DNA from 3 places in the Marinithermus hydrothermalis DSM 14884 genome. Region 1 is predicted to be linked to each of the others. Evidence: riboswitches for the same ligand, from Rfam matches in the RefSeq annotation. Region 1 holds a riboswitch; each other region holds the start of a gene.

Region 1 (4,706 bases):
GGGGCTCTAGAATAGGGACGATGCGTTGGCGAATCGCTCTACTCGTCGCGGGGGTTCTAGCGATCGCGGGGTACGCCGCCTACAAGGCGCTTTCTCCCAAACCCACGTTTCACGGCACGATGCTCAGCACGCCGCGCCCCGTCCCGGACTTCACGCTAATAGACGGGGACGGGCGCCCACGACGCTTTAGCGCGTTCCGCGGGAAGACCCTCCTCGTCTTCTTCGGGTACACCCGGTGCCCCGACGTCTGCCCCCTCACGATGCAAAAACTCGCGCTCGCCTACCGCGCGCTCGGAGAGCCCGAGGACCTTCAGGTCGTGATGATCAGCGTGGACCCCGAAACGGACACCCCCGAGCGGATCCAGCAGTACGTCACGGGGTTCCACCCCCGCTTCGTGGGGCTCACCGGCACCCCAGAAGCGATCGCTCAAGCGGCCTCCGCGTTCTTCATCTACTACCGGGCTCGAGACCAGCTGGTGGATCACACCGCAACGATCAACCTCGTGGACCCCCAAGGGCGGCTCCGCGTGGTGTACAACGAAGCCAACCTCGCCCCTCAGACCCTCGCCGAGGACCTGAAACCCATCCTCGCGCGGGGCGGTCGCTTCTAACGGGAGTCCCCATGCGCGCACTCCTCCTCACCCTCCTCCTCCTCGGCACGCTCGCGCAAGCCCACGGCGGGCACCTCGAGCTCGAGAACGCCCGGATCCTGGTGCGCGATACGGAAGCCTTCCTCGAGGCGCGGCTGGTCTACGGGGAAGAAGAACCCCTCGCGCTCACCGCGGTCGTCCTCCAGGGGGTGGAAGGCGTCCTCGAGGAACGCCAAACCCAGGGGTACGCGCCGCTCTCCCGCATCGAGATCCAGCCGGGCACCCTAGAGTTCGGCCCGGAAACCCCCGTGCGGGTGCGGTTCGAGATCGCCGGACTCGAGCTGAAAGGCCCCACGGTACCCGTGACCTTGCTCATCACGCCCGGGGGGCTCGTTACGCAAGCGGTGCCCTTGGATACGGGCACCGCCTCAGTGCGCCCGAGCCTCGGCGTGCTGCTCGCGGTACTCCTCGCCCTCTGGGTTCTGCTTGGGCGTTACCGCCGCGCTAAACCCCAAAGGCCTTGAGCACCGCGGCCACCTGGTCGTGCTCGATGAGGAAGGCGTCGTGCCCGTGCGGGCTGACCAGCTCCGCGTACTCGCCGCGCGCGGCCTGGGCCAGCGCCCGCACCGCCGGGGCCGGGTAGAGGAGGTCGCTGTCGATCCCCACGAAAAGCCGCGGCATCGCTAGGCGCTCGAGGACCTCGGGTAACGCCCCCCGGCCGCGGGTCACGTCGTGCGTGGTCATGGCGTGGGAGAGCGTGAGGTAGGTGTTCGCGTCGAAGCGCCGCAGGAACCGCTGGGCCTGGTAAGCGATGTAGCGCTCGCTCTGGCTGGGGTCCGCCCCCCAGCGCGCCTCGAAGCTCCGGGGCGCGCGGTAACTCATCATGGCCACAGCGCGGGCCACCGCCAGGCCGGGAGGCTGGGCCTCGTAACGCCCGTTACGAAAAGCGGGGTCGTTCAGGATCGCCTCGCGGGCCACGCGGTTAAACGCGCGCGCCCAGGGGCCGTAGCGCTCGGTGGCCGCGATCACCACGAGCCCCGCCGTGCGCTCGGGGTACATGAGGGCGAACTCGAGGGCCTGCATTCCCCCCATGCTGCCCCCGATGACCAGGGCCCGCTCCACCCCCAGGTGATCCAAAAGCCGCGCCTGGACCCGCACCATGTCCCGGATGGTGATGGGGGGGAACTCCGGACCGTACCGCCGGCCGGTCGTGGGGTTTCGGCTCGTGGGGCCGGTGGTGCCGTAACAACTGCCCAGGATGTTCGCGCACACCACGAAGTACCGCTCGGGATCCAGGGGCCGGCCCGCCCCCACGAGCGCGTCCCACCAGCCCTTAGGGCCAAAGGCCCGCTCTAAAGGCGTGAGCCGCGCCAGGGTCGCTGCGTCGTAGGTGCCCGCGAGGTGCGCGCTGCCCGTGAGGGCGTGGAACACGAGGACCGCGTTGTCCCGCTGGGCGCTCAACCGGCCGTAGGTCTCGAACCGCACCCGCACCTCGGGAATCAACCGCCCCTCCTCAGTCACGAACGGCGCGGTTCTAGGCCAAAGCACCGCGGTACGCGGCCGCACCGTGGCCGCATCCGACGCGTCAGTCACGGGGTGCAGCAGTAACGCCTCGTGCTCCCCCCACGCCTCGCACACCACGGTCCCGGTCATACCGCCCCCTTCCGGGCGGCGTGCCCCGTCTTTTTCTGCACCGGAATGGTATCGCGCATACCCCCTCCTTCCCCGCGCGGGCCGGTTGGAAGGGGGTAGCAACTCCCCCTTCCCGCGTCGTTCTCCAGAACGCTCGAGAAGGGGGTTAAGCTTTTTAGGCCGCCTCCCCTTCCCTTATCTTCCCCGCCGAAGCGGGCCGGAATTGGCACCGTGACGTGGGCGCACGCCCACCGGTTGCCGCGGCTTCACAGGGCCGGTCCCTCCACCGCTCTGGATAAGAGAACGGGCAGATTGTCGCCGCGCGCCCGCGCGGTTACCCTAGAGTGTACCCCCCCTAACGCAAAGGGTCAAGGATTCAATCCAAAAGGCACGAAGCCTACCTCGGCCCACCCCCAGGCCGGAACCGCTCCACCAACGCCCGCACCTCAGCGTCCCGCACCGCCCCCACCGGAACCAGCCCCACCCCGCTCCCCGCCAGGAGCAGCTGCCCGGCAAGCGCCCCCGGCGCAAGACGCGCCCGGCGCACCCCCAGGCCCATCTCCCGCGCGGCCTCCGCCACCACCTCCCGGGTGATGCCCTCGAGGCCGCCCTCGAACACGGTCAACACGCCGTCCCGATACAGCAAGGGGCTGGTGCGGCTCCCATCCACCACGCACCCCTCCCCATCCAGCAGCAGCGCCTCGAACGCCCCCGCCGCCCGCGCCTCCGCGAGGGCCAACCGGTACGGCAGGTAGTTCCCCGTCTTGTAGCGGGCGAGGTCCGGGTGCACCCGCCAGCGGCTCACGTGCACCCGCACCCCCTCGAGGTACACGCCTGGCTCCAGCGGGCGGTACGGGCTGGCCTCCGCGCACCACACCCCCTCCCCCACCGTGAGCCGCACCCGAAGGTCCGGTCCTTGCACCCGAAGCAGCTCCCACGCCCGCTCGAACGCCGCGTGCCCCGGGTACGGCAGGCCCAACGCTTCCGCATGGCGGCGCAACCGGTCCAGGTGCCGCCCCCACCAAAGCGGCTCCCCCCCCTCGCTGCGCAGCGTCGTAAAGACCGAAGCCCCATGGTACACGAAGGCCACGGGCCACGCCGCGGCCGCAGGCTCCCCGTTAACGATCACCAGCCGCACCCCGCACCTCCAAAAAATTCGCGAGCAGCTCGAGGCCATACGGGCTCAGCATGCTCTCCGGGTGGAACTGCACCCCCCAAGCGGGCCGCGAACGGTGCCCAACCCCCATCACGACCCCGTCCTCCGTCCACGCGAGGCGCTCCAGCACCGGCGGCAGGTCGCGCAGGTGCAAGGAATGGTAACGAGTAAACGGCGCGGGGTCGGGCAGCCCCGCGAACACCCCGCGCCCCACGTGCCGCACGGGGTGCGCCTCCCCGTGCACGGGGCGCGGCGCGCGCTCCAGCACCGCCCCTAACGCCACGCCAAGCGCCTGGTGCCCCAAGCAAACCCCCAGGAACGGCACCCCATCCTCGAGAGCCGCCCGCACCCACTCCAGCGTGCGCCCCGCCGTGAACGGATCCCCCGGCCCCGGCCCCACGACAAGGTGCGTCGCCCCCCCAAGCGCGGGCGGCTCCCCGTGATCCACCACGCGCACCTCCGCGCCCAGCATCCGCAGGTAGTTCACGAGGTTGTAACTGAACGAGTCGTGGTTCTCCAGAAAAACCACCCGCGCCGCGTAACGTCGCCGCGGCCGCGGAGGACGCCAGGCCTCAATCACGCGCGGCGGCTCGGGCCGTACCCCAGGCCGCCCCTGGCCCAGCACGTACAGCAACGCCTCGGCCTTATGGCGGGTCTCCTCGTACTCCCGCACCGGATCACTCTCGATCACGATCCCCGCCCCAGCGGACAGGTACGCCCACCCCCCCGCCAGGGTCAAGCTCCGGATCAGGATATTGAAGTCCGCCCCCCGCCCGGAAACATACCCCAAACTCCCCGTGTACGCCCCGCGCGGCACGGGCTCGAGCTCAGCGATGGCTTGCATCACGCTCTCCTTAGGCGCACCGGTGATCGTGCCTCCCGGGAAGATCGCCCGCAAAGCCGCCCCCACCCCGGCTCGGCTCACTCCCCGCACCTCGCTCACCAGGTGCATCACGTGCGAGTACCGCTCCACGGTGAAGGCCTCGCTCACCTCGACCGTCCCCGGCTCCGCCACGCGGGAAAGGTCGTTACGCAGCAGGTCCACGAGCATCACGTGCTCCGCGCGTTCCTTCACGTTCGCCCGGAGCTCCGCTTCGAGGGCCTGGTCCTCCTCCGGCGTGCGGCCGCGCCGGCGGGTCCCGGCGATCGGCCGAGCGGATAGCACCCCTTCCCGCAACGCGAACAACCGCTCGGGACTCCCGGAAACCACCGCCCACCCCGCCCCCTCCACGAGGCCCATGAAGGGGCTGGGGTTCGTGCGCCGCAGCGCCGCGTAGTAATCCAGGGGGTCCAGCCCCACAGCGGGGAAACGAAAACGGTGCGAGAGG
Region 2 (4,706 bases), 910 kb from region 1:
TTCCATGCGGTCCTCCTTGGGGGTGGCCCCAGTCTACCCGAGGGTTGGGGGTAGACTGCGGGCATGTACGACGCGCACGTGCACACCCCTTTGTGCAAGCACGCTCGAGGCGCGCCGGCGGAGTACGTGGCCGCGGCGCGCCGGGCGGGGCTTGCGGGACTGGTCTTTACGGACCACAGCCCCATGCCCCCCTGGTTCGACCCGCAAAGCCGCATGGAGCTCGACGAGCTGCCGTTTTACCTCGGGGCCCTGGAGGCCTTGCGGGAGGAGGCGACGGGGTTTTACCTGGGGATCGGCCTCGAGGCGGATTACCACCCGGGGACCGAGGGGTTCGTGCGGCACGTGTTGGGCCGGTACCCGTTCGATTACGTGATCGGTTCGGTGCATTTTATCGGCGCGTGGCCCTTCGACCACCCGGATTACGTGGAGGAGTTCGCGTGGCGCGACCTGAAGGAGGTCTACCGGGCGTATTTCGCGCTCGTGGTCGAGGCGGCTCGCAGTGGGTTGTTCCACGCGATCGGGCACCTGGACCTCCCCAAGAAGTTCGGGCACGTGCCGGAGGAGGGGTACCTGGAGCTGGCGGAGCCGGCCCTCGAGGTCATCGCGGGGGAGGGGCTGGCTTTGGACGTGAACACCGCGGGGTGGCGCAAGCCGGTGGGGGAGGTCTACCCGGCCCCGGCGCTTTTGGAGCGGGCGCGGGCGCTGGGGATCCCGGTGGTGCTGGGTTCGGACGCGCACCGGCCGGAGGAGGTGGGGTACCGCTTTGAGGACGCGGTGCGGCTCTTGAAGGCCGCGGGGTACGCCGAGGCGGTGGTGTACCGCGAGGGGCGGCCCCAGCGTTACCCGCTCTAGCCCACCAGGGCCTGCCACCAGGGGAAGGGGGGCAGGCCGCGCGCGCGGGCGGCGCGGAGGGCGGGGGTGGGGTCGTAGGGCACCTCGTGCTGCGCGAAGCTCCAGTGGCCGGCGTGGCGGGTGGCGACGGTGAAGCGCGCGAGGGGGCGCGGCTCGGGGGGGATCGAGACCGAGGAGACGTTGACCCGCACCAGGCCCGGGGAGATGGCGAGGAAGGCGCCGTGCCGGTGCCCGAAGGCGACGAGGCCCTCGCCGAAGACCGCGCGGGCCTCGTCCGGGGGGAGGTCCGGGCCGCACCGCTCGGGGTCGTCGTGCGGGGTGCGCGGCGTGGCGTGCACCATCCGGAGGTCCGCGGCCTGGAGGGCGCGCGGCAGGCCGCGGAGGAAGGCCAGGGCCTCGGGGGAGAGGCGGGCGCGGCACCAGGCGAGGTGGGCTTGGGCGGTGGGGGTGGGGGCCTCGAGGTCCTGGGCGAGCCACTCGTCGGTGTTGCCCGCCAGGGCCTGGACGCCGGCCTCGGTGAGGCGGTCGAGGCACTCCTCGGGGTGGGGGCCGAACAGGGCGAGGTCGCCGAGGCAGTACGCGCCGTCGTAGGGGCCGTACGCCCGGGCGGCCTCGAGGACCGCTTCGAGGGCGGTGAGGTTTCCGTGCACGTCGGAGAACAGGAGGAGGCGCATATCCTTAATCTACCGCGGACCGGGTCGGAGATACCCTTGACAAAGCTAGTATTAAGGGTATACACTCGCGGGTAACCGCGCGGGATGCGCGGCCACAACCCGGCCCGTCTCTTATCCAGAGCGGTGGAGGGACCCGGCCCTGTGAAGCCGCGGCAACCGGTGGGCGCGTGCCCACGTCCGGTGCCAACTCCGGCCTGCGCAAGCGGGGGAGATAAGAGAGGGGAGACGCCAGCCAAACCAGACCGCCCCCCTTCTCCGATCCCCCGGGAGAAGGGGGGTTGCCCTACCCCGCCCCCGAGGAGGCGCGCGCGGGTTGTTGTGTTACCCTACCCCTGAGCCTATTTGTATCAGGGGTATAGGGGGCCTGGCCCGCCGGCCACCAACCCCGAGGAGGTGAAGGAACGTGAACCTGCTTGAAGACCCCGCCCAAGCCGCTGAGATCGCGCACCTCGAGCGCATGATCGCCCGGCTCGAGGCCGGCCTGGAGGACCCGCTGGACTTCCAGCGCTACCGACTGGAAAACGGGATCTACGGGATCCGGGGCGCTTCGGACCGGCACATGGTGCGCGTCAAGCTGCCCTTCGGCCGCGTGACGCCCGAGCAGCTCGAGGCCCTCGCCGAGGCCGCGGACCGCTTCACCCCCCACCGTAAGGCGCACCTCACCACCCGGCAGGCGGTGCAGCTCCACCACGTCCAGCGGCGCGACCTGCCCGAACTCCTGCGCCACCTCGCGCGCGCGGGCCTCACCACCCGCGAGGCCTGCGGCAACACCGTACGGAACGTCACGGCCTGCCCCTACGCGGGGATCGCGCCCGACGAGCCGTTCGACGTCACGCCCTACGCCGAGGCCACCTTCCGCTACTTCCTACGCCACCCCGTCGCGCAGAACCTGCCGCGGAAGTTCAAGATCGCCTTCGAAGGGTGCCGGACCGACCACGCCCGCGTGGCCATCCACGATATCGGCGCGGTCGCGGTCCGAGACGCCGAGGGCCGGCCGGGGTTCAGGATCCACGTCGGCGGCGGGCTCGGCGCGGCCCCCCGCGCCGCGGTGCTCCTCGAGCCCTTCACCCCCGCGGAGGACCTGATCCCCACGATCGAGGCGGTCCTCCGGGTCTTCGACCGCCACGGCAACCGCAAGGTGCGCACCCAGGCCCGCCTCAAGTTCCTGGTGAAGCAATGGGGCGCGGACGCCCTGCGCGAAGCGGTCCTCGCCGAGCGCCGGGTGGTGAAGGCCACGCGCTCCGGCCGCGCCCTCACAGCGCAGCCCACGCTCGAGGAGGAAGGGCCGCCTGAGCTCGAGCCGCTCCCCGCCGTGGGGGCCGTCCCCCCGGGGTTCGCCGAGTGGGCCGCGACCAACGTGGTGCCGCAGCGGCAGGCGGGCTGGGCGACGGTGATCGTGCGCTGCCCGCTGGGGGACGTCACCTCGGACCAGCTCCGCGCCCTCGCGCGGATCGCCCGCCGGTACAACGGGGGGCGGGTGCGCAGCGCGATCACCCAGAACCTCCTGCTGCGCTGGGTGCCCGAGGCCGCGCTGCCCCAGGTGTACGCCGCGCTGCACGCCGCGGGCCTCGCCGCGGCCGGAGGGCACACCCTGGCCGACGTGACCCGCTGCCCGGGCGCGGACACCTGCAACCTGGCGATCACCCGCTCGCGCGGGCTCGCCCAGGCCCTCCAAGGCCTCCTCGAGACCGAGCTTCGGGCCCACCCGGCCCTCAAGGACCTGACCCTCAAGATCTCGGGCTGCCCCAACTCCTGCGGCCAGCACCACATCGCCGACATCGGGTTTTACGGCGCGGCGCGCACCGTGGACGGGCGGGAGGTGCCCCACTACGTGCTGCTCCTCGGGGGCGGAACCACCCTCGAGGGCGCGCGGTTCGGGAAGCCCGTGGCCCGCATCCCCGCCCGGCGGGTGCCCGAGGCGGTGCGGGCCGTGCTCGAGCGCTACCTCGCCGAGCGCCAGGAGGGCGAGGGTTTCACCGCGTTCGTGGACCGCGTGGGCCCCGCCTCCTTCAAGCCCCTCTTGGAGCCCTTCACCCAGGTGCCCCCCTACGCCGAAGCCCCCGAGTTCTACACGGACCTGGGGGGCGAGGGCGCGTTCCGGGTGCAGGTCGGCGAGGGCGAGTGCGGGGTCTAGCCGGGGGGGACGGGCATGCTGAGTCTGAAGGGAAAACGCGTGGCCCTCACCGGCCCCCGCCGCGCCGCGGAGCTCGCCCGGATCGTGGAGAAGCTCGGCGGCACCCCCCTCGTGCGGCCCACCCAGGGCACCGCCTTCCTCGACCCGGCCCGGCTCGAGCCCCTCCTCGCGCGCCTGGTGCGCGAGGGGGTGGACTGGGTCCTCCTCACCACCGGGATGGGCACCGAGGCCCTGGCGCGCGCGGCAGCGGCGGTGGGGCTGGGCGAGGCGTTTCTCGACCTGTTGGCCCGGGCCCGCCTCGCCGCGCGGGGGTACAAGACGGTGAAGGCCCTCAAGGCGCTCGGCCTCTGGCCCGCGGTCGTGGCCGCGGACGGCACCACCGCCGGGCTGCGGCGCGCTTTGGCCGCACAGGCCTTCGAGGGCCGGCGCGTCGCGCTGCAGCTGTTTGGGGTGCCGGCCCCGGGGCTCGCGGGCTGGCTCGTGGCGCGCGGCGCGCGCGTGGTGGAGGTGTGGCCCTACCGGCACCTGCCCCCGGACCCGGCGGTGGTGGAGACCCTGGCCCGCGAGGTCCTGGAAGGCGCGGTGGACGCGGTGGCCTTCACCAGCGCCGTCCAGGTGCACCACTTCTTCGAAGGCGTCCGGGCGCTGGGGCGGTTGGGCCCCGTCCTCGAGGCCTTCTCCGGCCCCGTGGTCGCGGTGAGCGTCGGGCGCGTGACCCGCGAGGCCCTCACCGAAGCGGGGGTCACGCGCGTCGTGATGCCCGAGGAGGAGCGCATGGGCGCGATGATCATGGCGCTGGCGCGGTACTACGAGGAGGTGCACGCATGCGGTACTTCCCGGTGATGCTCGACCTTAAGGGCCGTCCCGTGGTCTTCGTCGGGGGCGGCGGGGAGACCGAGGCCAAGGTGCAGCGGCTCGTGGAGGCCGGGGCGCGGGTGACCCTCATCAGCCCCGAGGCGCACCCCGCCCTCGAGCCCCTCGCGGCCGCCGGCCGGATCCGCTGGGAGCGGCGCGCCTACCGCGAGGGGGACCTCGCGGGGGCCGTG
Region 3 (4,706 bases), 170 kb from region 1:
CCGCCGCGGGTGTTGGAAGCCCGGGTGGGTGGGCGTTTGCTGAGCGGTTTGGTCGAGCTGCTGCTCGAGCTGCGCGAGGAGGCCCGGCGCGAGCGGGATTTCGCGCGGGCCGACGCGGTGCGCGCGCGGCTGGCGGAGCTCGGCGTGATCGTGGAGGACACGCCGCAGGGTCCCAAGTGGCGGCTCGAGGTGTAGGCTGCGCGTGTGGGCCCCGGGCATCCCCGGGGCCGTTCGTTTGGGGAGCAGGCCGCCAGCCACGGGCGGGGTTCGGGGCGGAGCCCGGAGGGCCGCGCGGTCCTAGGATTCGGGGGCCTGACCCGGCTTCCGCGCATAACGATGCGGCTCGGCGAAAAACGTGATGTCGGCATAGCCGGCCCTGATCCTCGCTGAGTGCACCGCGCCTTCGGGAATGAAGTAGGTGCCTCCTCTTTTGTGTGTTTTGCTCTCTCCGGCAATGGTCAGCGCTAGCTCACCCGAGTAGGACAACCCCTCACTGGGCGCCGTGGGTGTGCTCGGGCAGTTCCACGTCTTTCTCAAATTCCCCAGTAGGACCGGGCCTCTATCCGATGAAGTCCCAAAGACCGCACCATCACGCTAAACCGCGTCTCAATCCAGTTCCGTACCCTTCCCATCCTCCCTCTCCACCCCGTCTCCACCACCGTTCCTCCCCTGACCCGATAGGGTGGCGTCTTGACCCCCTGGACCCAGCGAAAACCCCGGTCCCCGAGGACCGCGGGCAAACCGTCCAGGAGGTCCCTCCCCCAGGTCTCCCGGGCATTACCGGGGAGAATGGCCCAACGAAAGAAGAGACCCCGCTCGTTCATCACCGGCATGAGGACGTAGCCTCCAAAAGCCCCCAGAGGCCCTACCCCCATCGCGGCCTCGGGAAGAGAGAGGCCGTGGATGCGGTGGCCGTGGGCCAGGGGGATAGGCTTGAGGTCCACCACCTGCAAAAGTCCTTCTCCGCCAGCAAGGCGCGTAGCGAGGCAGGCCAACAGCCCCTGGGCCTTCTGAAGAACCCGGTAGAAGCGGGAGAGGTGGGGGAGGGAGGGGAAGTAAGCCTTCAGGGTGGTTTTGGCGGCCAGGTAGCCTTTGGCGAGGTCCTGGCCCTGGAGGAGCAAAAAGATGGCGAGGGTCAGGAGCTCGGCCAGGGTGGCCTTCTGGTGCTTTTGCTTTGGGGGGGGGTTGAAGCCCTGAGCTTGCAAGGCCTTGAGTTCGTCATCCACCCAGATGTAGGTAGCCACCAGAAGGGTTTCCGCGTCAAGATAGTAAAGGGGGTGCTCCCGGTTGGAGTCCATAGCACCCCCCTTCTTTCACATCTTGGGGGTCCAGATCAAGTAGCACACGAAGGAATTCCATGAAAAGGATTGGGTGCGTGTCCGCCTAGGGATATCCGCTTCGGGTAGTGCCCGTATGTGCTTGGGGAACACACTTTTTTCCGATGACATTCTTACTCTTCCCTTAGCACGCCCTCTTGCTTAGATTCGTTCATTTCGCACGCCGATCCAGTCATTGCTTGGAGGCTCCCTATCAGACCTGTTTTGATACCTCGATGATTGCTGCCTCTCGCTTACCGTTCCGACGCATTGAGGATGGGCGCCGCTTGACCGCAAGGCCAGGCCGCGGCTAGCTTGGGGGTGGGGCCGGTATGCAGGTAGCGATCGTGGCGGTCGGCTCGCGCGGCGACGTGGAGCCGTACGTAGCCTTGGGCGCTGGCCTCGTTGCGCGCGGGCACGAGGTCCGGATGCTCGCCCCGCAAGGGTTCGCCGAACTAATCGCACCCTTCGGCCTCGAGTACCTCCCCCTGGGGGAGAACCCCCGCGCGTTGCTCGAGGCCCTCGAGGTCCGGCGCGCCTTCGCGGCGGGTGCGAACCCGTACCGTTTTGTGCGCGAGCTGCTCGAGGTGTACCGTGCCTTTCTTCCCGGTTTTCTGCGCGCTTTGGAGCCCGGCCTCGAGGGCGCAGACCGGGTCGTGTTCTCCACCTTGGGGTTCCCAGCCTATCACTGGGCGGAGGCTCGGGGGGTACCGGCCGTGGCGGCCTTTCTCCAGCCCCAGACGCCGACGGCCGCGTTTCCCGCGCCGTTCGGCCCTTCACCGCCTTTCCTGGCTCGCTGCGGCCTGTATAACCGCTTTTCGTACGTGGCTATGGAGCAGTTCGCCTGGTTTTTGGTCGCGTCCCAGACCAACCGCTGGCGCCGGGCCTTGGGCCTAGCTCCGCTCTCTTGGCGCGGTCCCTACCCGCGGCTTCGTAGGGGAGCGGTGCCGGTACTTTACGGGTTCAGTACCGCTGTGGTGCCCCGGCCCAGGGATTGGCCGGACTGGGTTCGGGTAACGGGGTACTGGCGTTTACCGCTGGATGAGGGTTGGCGTCCGCCGGGCGAGCTGCAAGCCTTTTTAGAGGACGGCCCGCCCCCGGTCTACGTAGGGTTTGGGAGCATGCGTCCTCCGGATGTGCGGCGTTTTACGGAGATCGTGCTGGAGGCCCTTCAGCTGGCCGGCGTGCGGGCCGTGCTGGTTCGGGGGTGGGGCGGATTGGATCCCGAGAGGGTTCCAGACAGCGTGTACGTGTTGGATGCTGTCCCCCACGCCTGGTTGTTCCCGCGCGTGGCGGCGGTGGTGCACCACGGTGGGGCCGGCACCACCGCCGCCGGGCTTTATGCGGGGAGGCCCACAGTCACGGTCCCGTTCATCGCGGATCAGTTCTTCTGGGGCGAGCGGGTGGCGGCCCTGGGGGCAGGGCCCAGACCGGTCCCCGCGAAACGCTTGGCGCCGAACGCTCTGGCGCGCGCGATCCGGGCTGCAGTGGAGCGCTTTGCGTACCGCCGGAACGCGGAATTCTTGGCGCGGCGGCTCTGCCGGGAGGACGGGGTGATGGAGGCCGTGCGGGGGGTGGAAGACCTGGCGTGACTCCACCCGTTTCCGCGCCGTTGAACTCAGTAACGCTGTAACGCTTAGGCTGGCTTGACCCAGCTATCCCTAGGGTGTACCATCGGGGGTAAGCGGGCGTAGCCCGTCACAACCTACCTCCTCATCCAGAGCGGTGGAGGGAACTGGCCCTGTGAAGCCGCGGCAACCGGTGGGGTGCACTTTCCCACGTCCGGTGCCAATGCCAGCCCCCGAGAGGGGAACGATGAGGAGGGGTGTGTAACCGGAGTATTTCACCCCCTCCTCGTCCGAGGAGGGGGTTGAAATTTAAGGAGGTAACACATGGGTATTCGCAGTGCGACCGTAGGGTATCCCCGGATCGGCAAGAACCGCGAGGTCAAGCGCGCCCTCGAGGCCTACTGGGCGGGCAAGACGGACGCCAAAACGCTCATCTCCACCGTAGAAGCGGTTCAGGAGGACGGTTGGCGCGCCCAGCAGGCGCGCGGCGTGGACGCCGTGGCCGTGGAGGGGACCAGCCTCTACGACCACGTCCTCGACTGGGTGGTTTGGCTGGGCCTCGTGCCCGAACGCTTCCGCCACCTCGAGGGCCTCGAGGCGTACTTCGCCATGGCCCGTGGCCTGCCGGGTATTCCCGCACTTGAACTCACCAAGTGGTTCGACACGAACTACCACTACCTGGTTCCGGAGATCGCGCGCGGACAACACCCCGAGCCCGGCTTCGAGGGGTTCTTCCGCACGGTGGAGCGTGCGCAGGGCGTGCTTGGAGCGCGCGCGGTGCCGGTGGTGCTGGGGCCCGTGACGCTCCTGCGGCTCGCGCGGCTCGAGGAGCCCCTGGGGGAGGTGCTGGAACGCCTCCTGCCCGCTTACCGCGCGCTGTTGGAGGGGTTGCGTGGCCGGGGGGTGGGGGAGGTGCAGTTCCACGAGCCGGCCCTGGTGCTGGGGGACGCGGACACCCTTAAGGCACACGTGGAGCGGGCCTACGCTGAGCTCGCCCGGGCGGGCGTGGCGATCGACCTGGTGACCTACTTCGACGATCTCGGCAAGGCGTACCCGTGGGTGGTGGCCCTGCCCGTGGCCGCGGTGAGCCTCGACTTCACCCGCGGCAACAACCTCGAGCTGATCGAGGCGCACGGTTGGCCGCGGGAGAAACGGCTTGGGGCCGGGGTGGTGGACGCGCGCAACGTGTGGCGCATCCGGCCGAGTGAGGTTCTCCTGCTCCTCGAGCGGCTTCACGGGATCGCCCCTGAACTCTCGGTGCAGCCTTCGGCCTCCCTCCAGTTCGTGCCGTACGACGCTTCCCGCGAGACGGGGTTGCCGGAGGCGTTGCGGGGCGTGTTGAGCTTCGCCGAGCAGAAACTGGAGGAGGTGGTGGCGCTGGCCCAGCACCTCGGCGGCCAGGGGGGGGAGGCGGAACTCGCGCGGATCGAGGCGGCGTGGGCGGCGTTCCGCGCTTTTAGCCCAGAGAATCCCTCGGTGCGCAAGCGCCTTCAGGAACTCACGCCGCAGGACTTCCGCCGGGCGTTGCCGTACGCCGAGCGCCGCCCGAAGCAGATCCAGACCTCCTTGTTTCCCACCACCACGATCGGGTCCTTCCCCCAGATCCCGGAGGTGCGGCGCGTGCGGGCCCGCTACCGCAAGGGCGAGATCTCCGAGGCGGAGTACCGCGCGGCGATCGACGCGTGGATCGCCTACGCCATTGGCGTCCAAGAAGGCGTTGGGCTGGACGTGCTGGTCCACGGGGAGTTCGAACGCACCGACATGGTGGAGTACTTCGGGCAAAAGCTCGAGGGCTTTGCCTTCACCGTGCACGGCTGGGTGC

What was found. Region 1 has a riboswitch for S-adenosylmethionine ahead of metX (homoserine O-acetyltransferase MetX). Riboswitches for the same ligand answer to the same signal wherever they lie in the genome.
Region 2: linked by a shared signal. The riboswitch ahead of MARKY_RS09395 (nitrite/sulfite reductase) and the one ahead of metX (homoserine O-acetyltransferase MetX) in region 1 are both predicted to bind S-adenosylmethionine.
Region 3: linked by a shared signal. The riboswitch ahead of metE (5-methyltetrahydropteroyltriglutamate--homocysteine S-methyltransferase) and the one ahead of metX (homoserine O-acetyltransferase MetX) in region 1 are both predicted to bind S-adenosylmethionine.

What each region holds. Positions count from the first base shown of each region.
Region 1 covers NC_015387.1:963,899-968,604, reverse strand. Annotated here, with positions in the region: gene ligA (NAD-dependent DNA ligase LigA) at 1-15, shown strand, start outside; gene MARKY_RS04960 (SCO family protein) at 21-611, shown strand; gene MARKY_RS04955 (hypothetical protein) at 623-1,114, shown strand; gene metX (homoserine O-acetyltransferase MetX) at 1,095-2,243, opposite strand; SAM riboswitch class I at 2,415-2,524, opposite strand; gene MARKY_RS04945 (aminotransferase class IV) at 2,620-3,354, opposite strand; gene MARKY_RS04940 (aminodeoxychorismate components I/II) at 3,341-4,706, opposite strand, start outside.
Region 2 covers NC_015387.1:1,874,566-1,879,271, reverse strand. Annotated here, with positions in the region: gene MARKY_RS09410 (DinB family protein) at 1-6, opposite strand, end outside; gene MARKY_RS09405 (histidinol-phosphatase HisJ family protein) at 64-852, shown strand; gene MARKY_RS11475 (metallophosphoesterase family protein) at 849-1,526, opposite strand; SAM riboswitch class I at 1,635-1,744, shown strand; gene MARKY_RS09395 (nitrite/sulfite reductase) at 1,984-3,660, shown strand; gene MARKY_RS09390 (uroporphyrinogen-III synthase) at 3,676-4,503, shown strand; gene MARKY_RS09385 (precorrin-2 dehydrogenase/sirohydrochlorin ferrochelatase family protein) at 4,485-4,706, shown strand, end outside.
Region 3 covers NC_015387.1:1,135,550-1,140,255, forward strand. Annotated here, with positions in the region: gene cysS (cysteine--tRNA ligase) at 1-195, shown strand, start outside; partial or broken gene MARKY_RS05785 (transposase family protein) at 537-1,298, opposite strand; gene MARKY_RS05790 (glycosyltransferase) at 1,649-2,908, shown strand; SAM riboswitch class I at 3,027-3,138, shown strand; gene metE (5-methyltetrahydropteroyltriglutamate--homocysteine S-methyltransferase) at 3,209-4,706, shown strand, end outside.